Regions from separate parts of the Caproiciproducens puteiluti genome, predicted to be linked through region 2. Evidence: predicted binding sites of a transcription regulator. Region 2 holds the regulator's gene; the other holds the start of a gene.
What was found. The regulator LexA, encoded in region 2, represses DNA repair genes until DNA is damaged. The targets are predictions, from matches to a motif close to CNAACANNTGTTNG.
Positions count from the first base shown of each region.

Region 1: a site for LexA is predicted at 4,203-4,216, ahead of ACRQU7_RS00585 (putative DNA modification/repair radical SAM protein). Genes of this name have one in related genera too.

Region 1 is NZ_CP194790.1:117,675-123,959, forward strand. Features, by position in the region: gene ACRQU7_RS00570 (ABC transporter ATP-binding protein) at 1-52, opposite strand, end outside; gene ACRQU7_RS00575 (efflux RND transporter periplasmic adaptor subunit) at 49-1,659, opposite strand; gene ACRQU7_RS00580 (TIGR03915 family putative DNA repair protein) at 1,912-2,742, opposite strand; gene ACRQU7_RS00585 (putative DNA modification/repair radical SAM protein) at 2,721-4,037, opposite strand; gene ACRQU7_RS00590 (DeoR/GlpR family DNA-binding transcription regulator) at 4,578-5,384, shown strand; gene ACRQU7_RS00595 (dihydroxyacetone kinase subunit DhaK) at 5,381-6,285, shown strand, end outside.
Region 2 is NZ_CP194790.1:573,504-579,788, forward strand. Features, by position in the region: gene ACRQU7_RS02830 (HAD family hydrolase) at 1-323, shown strand, start outside; gene ACRQU7_RS02835 (5'-methylthioadenosine/adenosylhomocysteine nucleosidase) at 393-1,082, shown strand; gene ACRQU7_RS02840 (cyclase family protein) at 1,099-1,713, shown strand; gene ACRQU7_RS02845 (GNAT family N-acetyltransferase) at 1,688-2,458, shown strand; gene lexA (transcriptional repressor LexA) at 2,540-3,121, opposite strand; gene ACRQU7_RS02855 (M23 family metallopeptidase) at 3,460-4,203, shown strand; gene ACRQU7_RS02860 (hypothetical protein) at 4,475-4,912, shown strand; gene ACRQU7_RS02865 (HAD family hydrolase) at 5,077-5,751, shown strand; gene ACRQU7_RS02870 (FUSC family protein) at 5,755-6,285, shown strand, end outside.

The DNA.
Region 1 (6,285 bases), 460 kb from region 2:
TTCCTATGTAAAAGGTTTTAACGATATCGTGCATATCGATTACAGTATTCATGGTCTCATACCCGCCGCTCTGAATCCCGCGCCGCCTCCGGATTCGGTTCCTTCCACCGCGCCGGAAAGCTTGACGGTTTCGCCCGGCTTGATCTCTTTGGCGTCGGAAATGATCTGCATGCCTTCCTTCAGTCCGTCCCCGGAAATTTCCTCCTCCGCGTCCGTCTCAATTCCCGTTGTTACGGTGACGGCCTGCACTTTAAAGGTTCCGTCCTTCTGCGGCACGGCGGCGTAGACAACGCTCTTTCCGGAAGCGTCGGCGGATACCGCGTCATACGGCACTGCGAAAACGTCCTTCTTCTGTTCCAGAATGATGTCCGCGCTTCCGTTCATGCCGATTCTCAGGGGGGTATCCTTTGAGGTGATCAGAACGTCGGCCTCAAATTCGGCGTCGTTGCTGCTGGCGGCTTTGCCGTCGGCTCCCTTGACGGAAGCGGGAGAAACCCTTTCGAGCACGCCCTCAAATTCCTTATCGGCGATCGCGTCGGCCGTCACAGCCACCTTCATGCCTTCTTTTACGTTGGTGATGTCGTACTCCTTGATTTTCACGGTCATTTTCAGCGCGGCGGTGTCCTCTATTACAAACATCAGGCTGCTCGCGGGGGCGTTCTGCACCGCGTAAACGGCGGTGACCGTGCCGGAATTCGGGGCGGTGACCGTGCACTTGTCAAGCTTGGTCTGCAGCGCCTGCAGTTCTTTTACCGACGCCGTGTCATCGGCGGAAAGCTTCGAGGTAATAATGTCGTCCTGCGCCGTTTTCAGGTCCTGATTGACGGAGGTCTGTGTCGCCGTGAGCGACTTGACCGCGCTGTCATACGCGGACTGCGCTGCCGCGGTCGATTTGACGTACTGGTCGCGCTCCTCGTCCGCGGCGGTTGCCACGGCGTTCAGGTTTTTCTGCGCGTTGTCGTAGGAAAGCTGGGCGGATTCCATGGCGTTTCTGTACTGGGACAGCTGAGATTCATATTCATAGGTGCCGTCCATGTCGTCCTTATATTCTTTCTTGTAATCATTATATGTTTTTGTTGCGTTGTCAAGCTGAAGCTTGGCGCTGCTCAGCGTCTGTTTGGCGGAAAGCAGCGACGTGTTCAGGTTTTCCTGTATATGCTTTTCCGCGTCGCTCTGTTTCTGCTGCGCATTCTCCAGATCGCGCTTGGCGGAGTCCACTTTGTCCTGTGCGGCGTTGATCTGCGTATTCAGCCCGGCGTTCAGAGTGCTGGAGGTATCGTTGTATTTCTTCTCGCTCGCCTGTATCTTCTGATAAGCCAGCTTCGCGTTGCTGCTCAAAGCGGCCTGCTTTTGCCCGATGGTATCTTCCAGGTCCCCAGAATCCAGCTTGCAGAGCACGTCTCCGGCGCTGACGCGGTCGCCGACTTCCACGGGCAACGTTTTGACGGAATAATTCAGGTCCGTATATACCTTTACGGAGTTGGTGCTTTCCACCACTCCGGTAGTGCTGACCGTGTTGCGCAGTTCGGTTTTGCTTAGGGGGGTGCTCTGCACCGATGGTACCGCGGAACTTTTCGGCAGAAATGCGTTGACCGCAACCGCGGCTACAACAATCACCGCGACGGCGATCAAAATAATCTTTTTCCTTTTTTTCTTCACAGTGGTAGTCACTCCTTCGTTTGTGGAACAAAAAGCACGTTGACAGTTCTATCCAGTATGTACTATTTGATTAATACAATCATACAGCCGAGGGGTAAAAATGTCAATATTAAGACTATAGGAATTGGGCAAAAAAGAGTTTAAATAATTGTGAAAAGAAATGGTGTATTCTGTGAACAATTACAAGCGGGCCTTTTCCTAACGGAAAAAGGCCCGCAAAGCAAGGCGCGGCGGCAAATAAAAAACAGATGATCATCGGCCTGACGATTCCGGACCGGAACCGTTCAGAAGCTTCGGCCCCCCGGGCAGCTCCTGCTTTTTTCGGGTATTTCTCTCCGTGCTGAATTCCGTCATGCAGCTCCAGTAGCGCTTTGGCATATGGCTCATACGGCACTTCGGGTTGTGGCGGCCCTGCACCTCGATGGTGTTGTAAAAAAGACGCCAAAGCTCCCGGAAGGAACGTTCTTCCTCGTCCGGTTCGGGCATCTGGAAATCGTCCGCGGAAATGATTTTGGAGCGGTAGGGCTGATAGATCAGCGCCATGGAGTGCGTGCGGTCGTAAATCAAAAAGCGTTCCTCCGGGTACCGTTCTCGGAAATGCGGGGCCAGCAGGGGCAGCACGAGGTTTTTGGGCTCGATCTCGGCGGCCAGCGCGCCGTCAAAGACGGAAAAGCGCAGGAAGCCTTTCAGCAGGTGCGCTTCGTTGGTCAGGTGCTTGACCGCTTTAAAAAGCGTGTTTACCACATCGTCCGCCAGCATATTCATCACCCGGGGACCGCAGGAAAAGCCCATGCGGAGAAACAGCAGGATAAAAAGCTCTTTCCGGGGCAGGCACGTCAGATAAGCGTGGCGCACGAAGTCCAGCGCTTCCATCCCCATTTTCCCCGGGATGGAAGCCAGCACCCGGGCCGATTTTTTGGGATCGGTGACGATCTCCTTCTGCGGCAGCAGAACGGTCTGCTCCGCGTCGGGCGAAAAAATATCCGCGGGAATTTCACGCTTTTCGTAGCTCTCAAAGACACAGCATAAAAGCCCGTCAAAGCTTCCGTCGTAGCAGTAAATCAGATTTGACCGGTCAGGCATTTTCGCACATCCTCCTGTGTCAGGCGCGGCTGTTCGAACAGGGAAAGCTGCTCCGGTTCAAAGCCCGCGCCCTGACGGTACATGCCCAGCGCGGTATCGGACATCAGCGAGCGCAGCGCGGCGTCCTGCGTGATTTTCAGCCCGTCCGCGATTTTTCCGCCGCAGGTAATGAAATACTGCGCCCGTTTCAGCACGACGCCCAGCTTTTTCAGCCCGTCAAAATTCAGCGGCCCGGTACGCCGGGCGGTAACGATGCGTTTGGCGCTGGTCACGCCGATTCCCGGTACGCGCAGCAGCTCCGCGTACGGCGCGCGGTTGATTTCCATGGGAAAGCACTCCATATGATTGAGCGCCCAGTTGCATTTCGGGTCTATATAAGGGTTAAAGCTTTGATGACCGGGATCCAGGATTTCATTGGCGGTAAAGCCGTAAAATCGCAGAAGCCAGTCCGCCTGGTACAGGCGGTGCTCCCGCAGGAGCGGGGGCTTTGTGTCCGTGGAGGGCAACAGGGCGCTGTCGGAAACGGGCATATAGGCGGAAAAGAAAACGCGTTTCAGCTTGTATTTTTTATAAAGACCCTCGGTCAGGTTCAGAATCTGAAAATCCGTCTCCGGCGTGGCGCCTACGATCATCTGCGTGCTCTGTCCGGCGGGGGCGAACCTGGGAGCGTGCCGGTATCTGACAAGGTCGGTGGTGTTTTCCTGAATCCGGTTCTGAATATATCCCATGGGCGCCAGAATGGAATGCTTTGATTTGTCCGGGGCCAGCAGCTTCAGGCTGCTCTGGGACGGCAGCTCAATGTTGACGCTCATGCGGTCGGCTAGCATCCCCAGACGGGAAATCAGCACGCTGTCCGCTCCGGGGATGGCCTTTGCGTGGATGTAGCCCGAAAACCGGTATTCCTCCCGCAGAATCCGCAGCGCCTCGATCATCTGCTCACAGGTGTAGTCCGGGTTCCGCTGAATGCCCGAGCTGAGGAAAAGCCCTTCTATATAATTGCGGCGGTAAAAGTTGATGGTCAGCTCCGCCAGCTCGCGCGGGGTAAAGGCGGCGCGGGGCGTGTCGTTGGAGCGGCGGTTCACGCAGTACTGGCAGTCGTAGGTGCAGGCGTTGGTCATCAGCACCTTCAAAAGCGAGATGCACCGCCCGTCCGCGGCAAAGCTGTGGCAGATGCCGCAGGCGGTGGCGTTTCCGATCCCGCCGCGCGAAGCCTTTTTGTCCACTCCGCTGGAGGTGCAGGCCACGTCGTACTTTGCCGCGTCGGTCAGAATTTTCAGTTTATCGAAGACGTCCATGTCTTTCAGCTCCTTATGATGGGGTCCCGTTCCTTTTGGCGCCTACTTGCGGCGATGTGCTCATGAAGCAGGGAAACTCCTTCCGTTGCGCCGGGCGCGCCACCTCCCTCGCGGAGGGAGGCAGGGATTTTTCCCTCTTTAGAGGGCTTTTCTTTATCATAACACAGAACATACGTTCTTGTAAAGGCAGAGAAAAAATTTTGAGCGGAGAAGCATTTCGATTGCATTTTAGATCTTTGTCAATTTGGAGAGCCATTCTCCATAACCGTAATGTTTCGAAAGCTACCGATCCTGTTTTTAAGCTCGGGAAACTGATATTTACACAGAAGAAAAAATAAAAATCTTATACAAGCGGAAATTCTTTGACTAATATTCCTATATATTATATAATAAATGCAGATTTTATAAGAAAATAAGGCAAAATCGGACAGGTTTCGAAGAAAGAAAGCAAAAAGTTTCATAAATTTATTTTTTTATAAAATATATTGACTTTTGAAAGTTAATGATATAATATTAAAACACAACGAAAGGGAGAGCGTTATGCTTACTGTAGAAAAAAAGAACCTGATCCTTTCCATGCTGCAAGAAAAACCGGTCGTAACCGTACCGGAGCTGAGCCAGGCGCTGGAAACCTCTGAGGTGACCGTGCGCAAGATCCTGAATGAACTGGACGAGCAGGGCCTTTTAAGACGTACCCGCGGGGGTGCGGTCAACATCTCTACCATTCGTGAATTTGAAGAAAAAGAAAAAGAGAAGAAGAACACGGGCGAAAAACGGGCGATCGCAAAAAAAGCGTATGAGTACATCGATCCCACGGATACCGTTTTTATCGACGCCGGTTCTACCACGTTGGAGCTTGTCAAGCTGATTAAAAACGGAAGCAAGCGCGATATTGTGGTGATTACCAACGCGCTGAACATCGCGTTTGAGCTTCTGGACGCCGACGACATCGAGTTGGTGTTTATCGGCGGGAGCGTCCGCCACAAAATTATGTCCTGTGTCGGCGGATTCGCGGAAAACACAATTAACAGCCTCTGTATGGATAAAGCGTTTATCGGGTGTAATAGTATTACCGTGGAAACGGGAATTACAACCCCGAATCTTTATGAAGCACAGGTCAAACAGTGCGTGCTCAAAGCCGCGCGCGAAACCATCCTGATCTCCGATTCCACCAAATTCGGGCATACGTCCATGGCGCGGATCAGCCCGATCAAAAATATGACGCGGCTGATTACGGACAGCCGGATTCCCCAGCAGCTGAGAAGCCAGATCGAAGGTACGGGAGTCGATCTTGTCGTGGTCAATCCGGAGGAAAACAATGAAACGCGAAAGGACAATGCATTTTGAATAAGATCATCAACCAGCCGGAACAGATGATAGAGCAGATGCTCGAAGGCTATATTGCCACCTGCCCGGATCTGCTGGAAGCGCTGCCCCAGTCCAAAGGCATTCTGACAAAGCGGAAAAAGGACAAGGTGTCCATCGTGACGGGCGGTGGTTCGGGAAACGAGCCGTGGATCATCGGTTACGTGGGTGAAGGGCTCGCGGACGGCGCAGCGCTGGGCAATGTGTATATTGCGCCCCCCGCGCGGGCAATTTTAAATGTGACGAAAGCAGTCCGCCACGAAAAGGGCGTTATTTATATCTGTACGAATCACGCGGGCGACGTGCTGAATTTCGAGCTGGTAGGCGAGCTCGCCGAAATGGACGGCATCCGTACGCGCTGCGTGTTTGTCGCGGACGATATCACCAGCGCCCCGCGGGAGCAGCAGAGCGAACGCCGCGGCGTGGCGGGAATCGCGATGGTGATGAAGGTCGCGGGCGCGGCGTGCGACGCCGGGCTGGAGCTGGACGACGCGGTGCGGGTCATTCAGAAAGCGAACCGCAGCACGTTCACGTTCAGTGTGACCACCTCTCCGGGCTATCTTCCCAGCGGAAAGGCCATGTGCGAGCTGCCGGACGGCTTCATCGAGTACGGCATGGGCTTCAACGGGGAGCCCGGTGTCCTGCGCACGGAGCTGAAGCCCGCGGATGAGATCGCGGATACCATGCTGAAATACCTGCTGGACGACAGCGGGATTTCCGGCGGAGACGAGATCGCCGTCATGGTGAACGGGTTCGGCTTTACCAGCCTGCTGGAGCTGAGCATCGTCAACCGCAGGGTGGCCGAAAGCCTCAGGGAAAAAGGAATCATTCTGCACGATATTTTTATCGACACGCTTTTCCAGCCGCAGGGGACCGGCGGGTT
Region 2 (6,285 bases):
AAATGGGCATTATTACGTCCCGGACGAGGGAAGAGTACGCGACGGTTGTTTCTTCTTTCGGGCTGGATCATTATTTTGAACACATTCTCTGTGCGGAGGATTCATCCGGACACAAGCCCGATCCGGCGCCGATGCTCAGATATATGGAGCTGTCCGGTGCGAGTAAGGAAAATGTGCTGTATATCGGGGACTCCGCTTATGACTGCAGATGCGCGCACGGGGCGGGTGTGGACTTTGCTTTGGCTTTGTGGGGCTGCCGCGCTCCGGAGGGCATTTCTCCGGAATATGCCCTGGAGAAGCCGGAAGATGTATTATCTTTATAAGAAAAATGAAGGGAACAGATTCCCTATGCAGTATGGCTTAAAGTTTAAGGAAAGCGTTGAGGTGCGGGTATGATTGGAATCATCGGGGCAATGTCGGTAGAAGTGGAAAATTTAATCGCGGTCATGACGGATAAAAGTACGCAGACAGTCAGTTCGGTGGTTTACTATATCGGGAGAATAGAGAATATCGACTGTGTTGTTGCCAAATGCGGCGTTGGAAAAGTTGCGGCGGCGGTCTGCACGCAGACCATGATTTTGAATTATCATCCCAGCGCGGTTATCAATGTCGGCGTTGCGGGCGGTATCGGCGCAAACATCCATATCGGCGATATCGTCGTATCAAGCGGGCTGGTGCAGCACGACATGGATACCACCGCTATTGGGGATGAAAAGGGCCTGATCAGCGGACTGAATATCGTCACCGTTCCCGCCAGCGCAAGGCTGGTTGATCTGGTGGTTTCCACCGCGAAGCAGATTTACGGTCAGGGCGTGCATGTCGGGGTGATCGCCACCGGGGACCAGTTTATCAGCAGCGGGGAAAAGCTGCGGGAAATCGCCCGGGACTTTCAAGCTTCCGCGTGCGAAATGGAAGGCGGGAGCATCGCGCAGGTATGCTACATAAACCATGTGGATTTCGTGGTCATCCGCGCCATCTCGGATAATGCCAATGAGGCGGCCAATATCGATTTTGCCGCTTTTGCTATTTCCTCCGCGCATAAAACCGCGGAGCTTATCACAAAAATATTACCCTCCATCTGAAAAAGAGGTGTAAGACATGAAGATCATCGACGTGTCGCGTGAGCTTTTTTCCGCACCGGTTTATCCGGGGGATCCGGAGCCTTACCGGGACCCCGTGCGCCGGATGGAGCTGGGGGACGTCTGCAATCTTTCAGGTTTTTACACGGGATGCCACAGCGCCACCCACGTTGACGCACCGCGCCATTTCATTGAGGACGGCGAGACGGTCGACCAGCTCGATTTGGCGCGGCTGACAGGCCCCTGTACCGTTGCAGAGGCAAGCGGTATCATTACCGGCTCCGATATTGACAATATCGTGCCGCATGCTCAGAAAATGATTCTGTTCAAGGGGCAGGCATTCCTGTCCCAAAGCGCCGCCTTCGCGCTGACGGCCGCAGGCGTTACCCTCGTGGGAACGGATGCGCTCAGCATCGAAACGGAAGAGGACGACTCCTTTCCCGCGCACAAAGAGCTGCTGGGGGCGGGCGTACTGGTTCTGGAGGGGCTGGACCTCTCCGCGGCGGAGCCCGGCGACTACCGGCTGATCGCCCTGCCGCTCCGCCTGGGCGGAGCGGAGGCTTCTCCGGTAAGGGCCGTCCTGCTTGAGAATGAAGGCGATTGTTTTTATGAATCCACAGATTCGGAAATTTGAAGAACTGACTGTTAATGCTTTTCCAGCTTTACAGACGGAACTGTTTGACGGTTGGGTTTTACGCTTTTCGGATGGGTTTAGTTATCGGGCGAACTGTATTTGCCCTCTTTATCCGTCGGAAATCAATCTGGAAAATAAAATCAAGCTATGCGAACAAAAATATGCTGCAAAAGGCTTGCCGGCGGTCTTTAAAATGACGGAAAACACACGGGATTTGGACGGAATCTTGGAACAACGAGGTTTCTCCATAGCGAAAAGCGTGGACCTTATGAGCGCTGCGATACCACCGGACTCTGACGCACATTGCTTGAACGGTGTGGAGGTATCAGAAAAAATAGATGAGGAATGGCTGAATGCGGCTGTCTGTTTTTCTGATATACACCATAAGGCCATGCAGAACATCCAAAAAAAGATTTTAAGGAAGATTGCGGGCAGGACTGTTTGCGTAAAGGTTAGGCAAGATAAAAGGGTGGTTGGATGCGGTTTGGGCGTCCTCGACGGCGGTTCTATCGGATTGTATGATATACGGGTGGATGAAAACCATCGCCGATTGGGATTCGGTACGCGTATTTGCAGGACTATTTTACAGGCCGGTAAAGCTGCGAATGGAATGGAAGCATATTTACAGGTGAGTTGTGAAAATCACAAGGCTATCAGCCTGTATCAGAAATTAGGCTTCCATGTGCTTTACCACTATTGGTTCAGAGTAAAGCGGACGGACAATTGTGTGGATATTATAGATTGACGGTTTTTTGTTTAAAATTTTCGTTCGCAAATAGCAAAGGCGGGAAATTGTAAAAATTTCCCGCCTTTGACCGTATCAAATTTAATAATACCGGAACACCGCGACGACTTTCCCGAGGATCAAAACGTCTTTCGTGTAGATCGGCTGGTAATCCGGATTTTCCGGCTGAAGGCGGATCCTGTCCTTTTCGCGGAACAGACGCTTCACCGTAGCCTCGTCTTCGATCAGGGCAACCACGATTTCCCCGTCGAGCGCGGTCGGCGTTTTCAGAGCGACGACAATATCGCCGTTCAGAATCCCGGAGTCCTTCATGCTTTCCCCTCGGACATTCAGCGCAAAATATTCTTCATCGCTGTGACGGGCGGGTGAGAAGGGGACATAGCCCTCCACCTCTTCGACAGCCAGAATCGGCTGGCCGGCGGCGACCTTTCCCACGATGGGGACCTGTATGGTGCTTTGTTCCCCCGCAAGGTGAATTGCGCGGTTCAGGCCCGCGTCACGGCTGATATACCCGGCGCGTTCCAACGTTTTCAGGTGAGCGTGTACGCTGGAGGTCGACTTCAGCCCGGTTGCGCTGCAGATTTCGCGCACAGTGGGCGGAAGCCCGTTTTCGGCCCGGCTTTTTAAATAGTCATATACTTTTTGCTGGCTTTTGGTTAACATTCCGCAGCCCTCCCGTGTATTTGGCTTCTGCAAATATTATAGCACATTTTTGAAAAAAATCAAACAAATGTTTGGAATATTAAAAATTCATAAGATATTCATAGCTATGTAACAACTGAATCCCGCCATGCGATATAATATAGACGTAATCAAGGATATGGAGCCGCACCATTACTTGATACATGTTCTACCCTCCTCAATATACCCCTCAAGCTAATGAAAAAGGACCTGGTCGAAATGGATTAGGTCTTTTTTCTTTTTTTATTTTTATGATAAAAATGTTATCCCCCGAATATAACGTTTGATTTATGGCCAAAATATATTCGGAGGTGGCACGAATGAGTAATTTACATCTGCTAAACAACAAATCACAAAAGAATAACTCCAAGGGATTTTATATCGCGCTTGGCGTGTGCCTGATTGCGGTTGGTGTTGCGGCTTGGACCACTTACGACAGCGTGGTCAACTATGCTTCTCCCGACGAAGGGGCGACAAGCAGCGCACAGGTGCAGCATACGAATGAAACGGTAAGCGGAATCAAGGTCTATACGGGAGACGAAACTTCTTCCGCAGAAGAGCCCGCCCAGTCGGAACCGGCAAAGGAAGAGCCGTCTAAGGCTCCGTCCCAGGCGCCGTCTGCTCCGCCGTCGTCCGCCGTACCGGCCAAGCAGACCGCAGCCAGCGTTCTGACCTTTGCCAGCCCGGTCGAGAAAAACGTCACGCTGAAATTCAGCGGAGAAAATCCCATTTTCTCAAATACGATGAAGGACTGGCGTGTGCACAACGGCACCGACTTTTCCGCTAAGGAAGGAACCGCCGTCAAGGCGGTCGCGAACGGCACGGTAAAGAATGTCTATACGGACGACCTTTACGGGCTGACGGCTGTGATTCAGCACGGAGATTACGAAACCTATTACTGCGGTTTGGCAGCGGCGAGCGTCAAAAAGGGAGCGGCCGTCAAACAGGGTCAGCAGGTCGGAACGGTCGGAACGGTTCCGTGTGAAAGCGCCGACGCATCTCATCTGCATTTATCAATGAAAAAGGGTGGAAAATATATCGACCCGCTTTCCATTATTAAATAACTCGCCCCCGACACTGTAAACGATTAGGGGCAAAATCACAGCTGCAGAATGAATGGTTCTGCAGCTTTTTTGTGATCTCCGTTTTTTTATTTGTGAAATCCGGCTTTCTGTGCTATAATAAGACCGAAAGTGGTGGATCCTACAAAAAATGTCGAATTTTTATTTAACACTTTGTTAATGATTTATACACTTTCTGTTACCACAACGGCAAGAAAATCAAACTATACTGAGTATGGTTGGAAAATACGTAATTCGGAAGGGAGGCACAGTATTGAAAGACAGGAACACAACCCTCGTATGCGTTACGGGTCAGCGTGACTGTGACAGACTGATTCGGGCCGGCAAAAAAATTGCCGAAGAGAGTTCCTCTTCTTTACAGGTACTCTGCGTGCAACCAACCTCTGCGGGATTTGAGACCAGCTGTGAAGAGCTCGAATATCTGCGTCAGACGGCGCGTGACGCACAGGCGGAAATGACCGTTTATTTTAACGACGAAGCGGCCTTGATCGCGGTAGGGTTTGTAAAACAAATCGGTGCGATCCATGTTGTAACGGGAATGGCGGAGGCACCGGTCAACGGATTTGTAGAAATGATCCACAAGCTTTTGCCCAAAATTCCGATCTCAATGGTGGCAAAAGACGGAACGATTTATAATATTTGTCCATCGGGAAAAAAACAGCAGACTGTTAAACTGGCAGTCCAGAATTAGTACATAGCCGGGCGCCGGGGATTACACTCCGGCGCCCTTTTTCTATGTTTGCCGCCCTTGTTTCGGTACTGAACGGCTGTAAGGGGCAGAAAGGACTTGCAAATTGTTACAAAAATGTTTATTATTATAAATACATTTGTTATTTTGAATTGCAGGGTGATTGTTTGTATAAGGCATGTATTTTTGATTTGGACGGAACGCTGGCCAATACGCTCGCTTCCATTGCCAATTTTGCCAACACCGCGATGGAGCGGTGCGGATACAGGCCGATTGAGGTGGAAAAATACAAGTATCTCGTCGGGAACGGAACGGACAGGCTGATGCACGCCATGCTTGACACTGCGCCGGGCGCGCAGGGATATACGGAAGACGACGTCCGCACAATGAGGCAGATTTACGATGAACTGTATGAAAACGATCCTACTTGTCTTGTCACGAATTACAGCGGGGTGCAGGATACGCTGAAAAAACTGAAAGCGAAGGGAATCCGCATGGCGGTGCTTTCCAATAAGCCGCACAACTGCACCACGGCGATTATCGACGCGCTGTTCCCGCAGGGAACCTTTGACCTGTGCTACGGACAGCGGCCGGAGGTGGCCCGCAAGCCTTCCCCGGAGGGCGCGCTGCTCATTGCGGACGGGCTTGCCGTCAGCCCGGAGGACATCCTCTACATCGGGGATACAAACACGGATATGAAAACCGGCGCTGCCGCGGGAATGGATACGGCGGGTGTCCTTTGGGGGTTCCGGTCCGAGAAGGAACTGAGAGAAAACAATGCGAAATATATCGTAGAGAGACCGGAACAAATTTATGAGATTGTTGCTGGCTGCATGAGGTGATTGATGAAGTGGCTGTTAAACCTTCTTAAGACCGAGAACCGGCTTGGCTTCCGGGTGGTAAAAACGGGGATCGCCGTTACCCTTTGTGTGGTGATTTCCGCCCTTTTAAAGCTGGACGAGCCCTTTTTCGCGGTCATTGCCGCCGTCATGACGATGGGAAAATCCATCGATGCTTCCATCAAAATGGGGAAGAACAAGCTGATCGGCGTGCTGATCGGCGCGGCGGTCGGCTATGGCTTTGTCATGCTCTCGCCCGGGAACGCCGGGCTGTGCGGAGTGGGGATTATCCTTACGCTGTATCTCTGCCATCTGTTTAAGCTGTATGGCGCGGCCACCCTGTCCTGCTTTGTGTTCGCTGCCATGATGTTCCGCATCGGCACCGCCCTTTCCTGTATTGCGGGCAGCGCGATCGGCATTGTGATCGCCATTCTTGTCAATCTGGTGATTATGCCGCCCAACTACGCCGAAGAAATCAAGAAATCCTTTGTCCATCTGCGCAGTCAGGTGGACCAGGCGATGGAGAGCGCCGCCTCG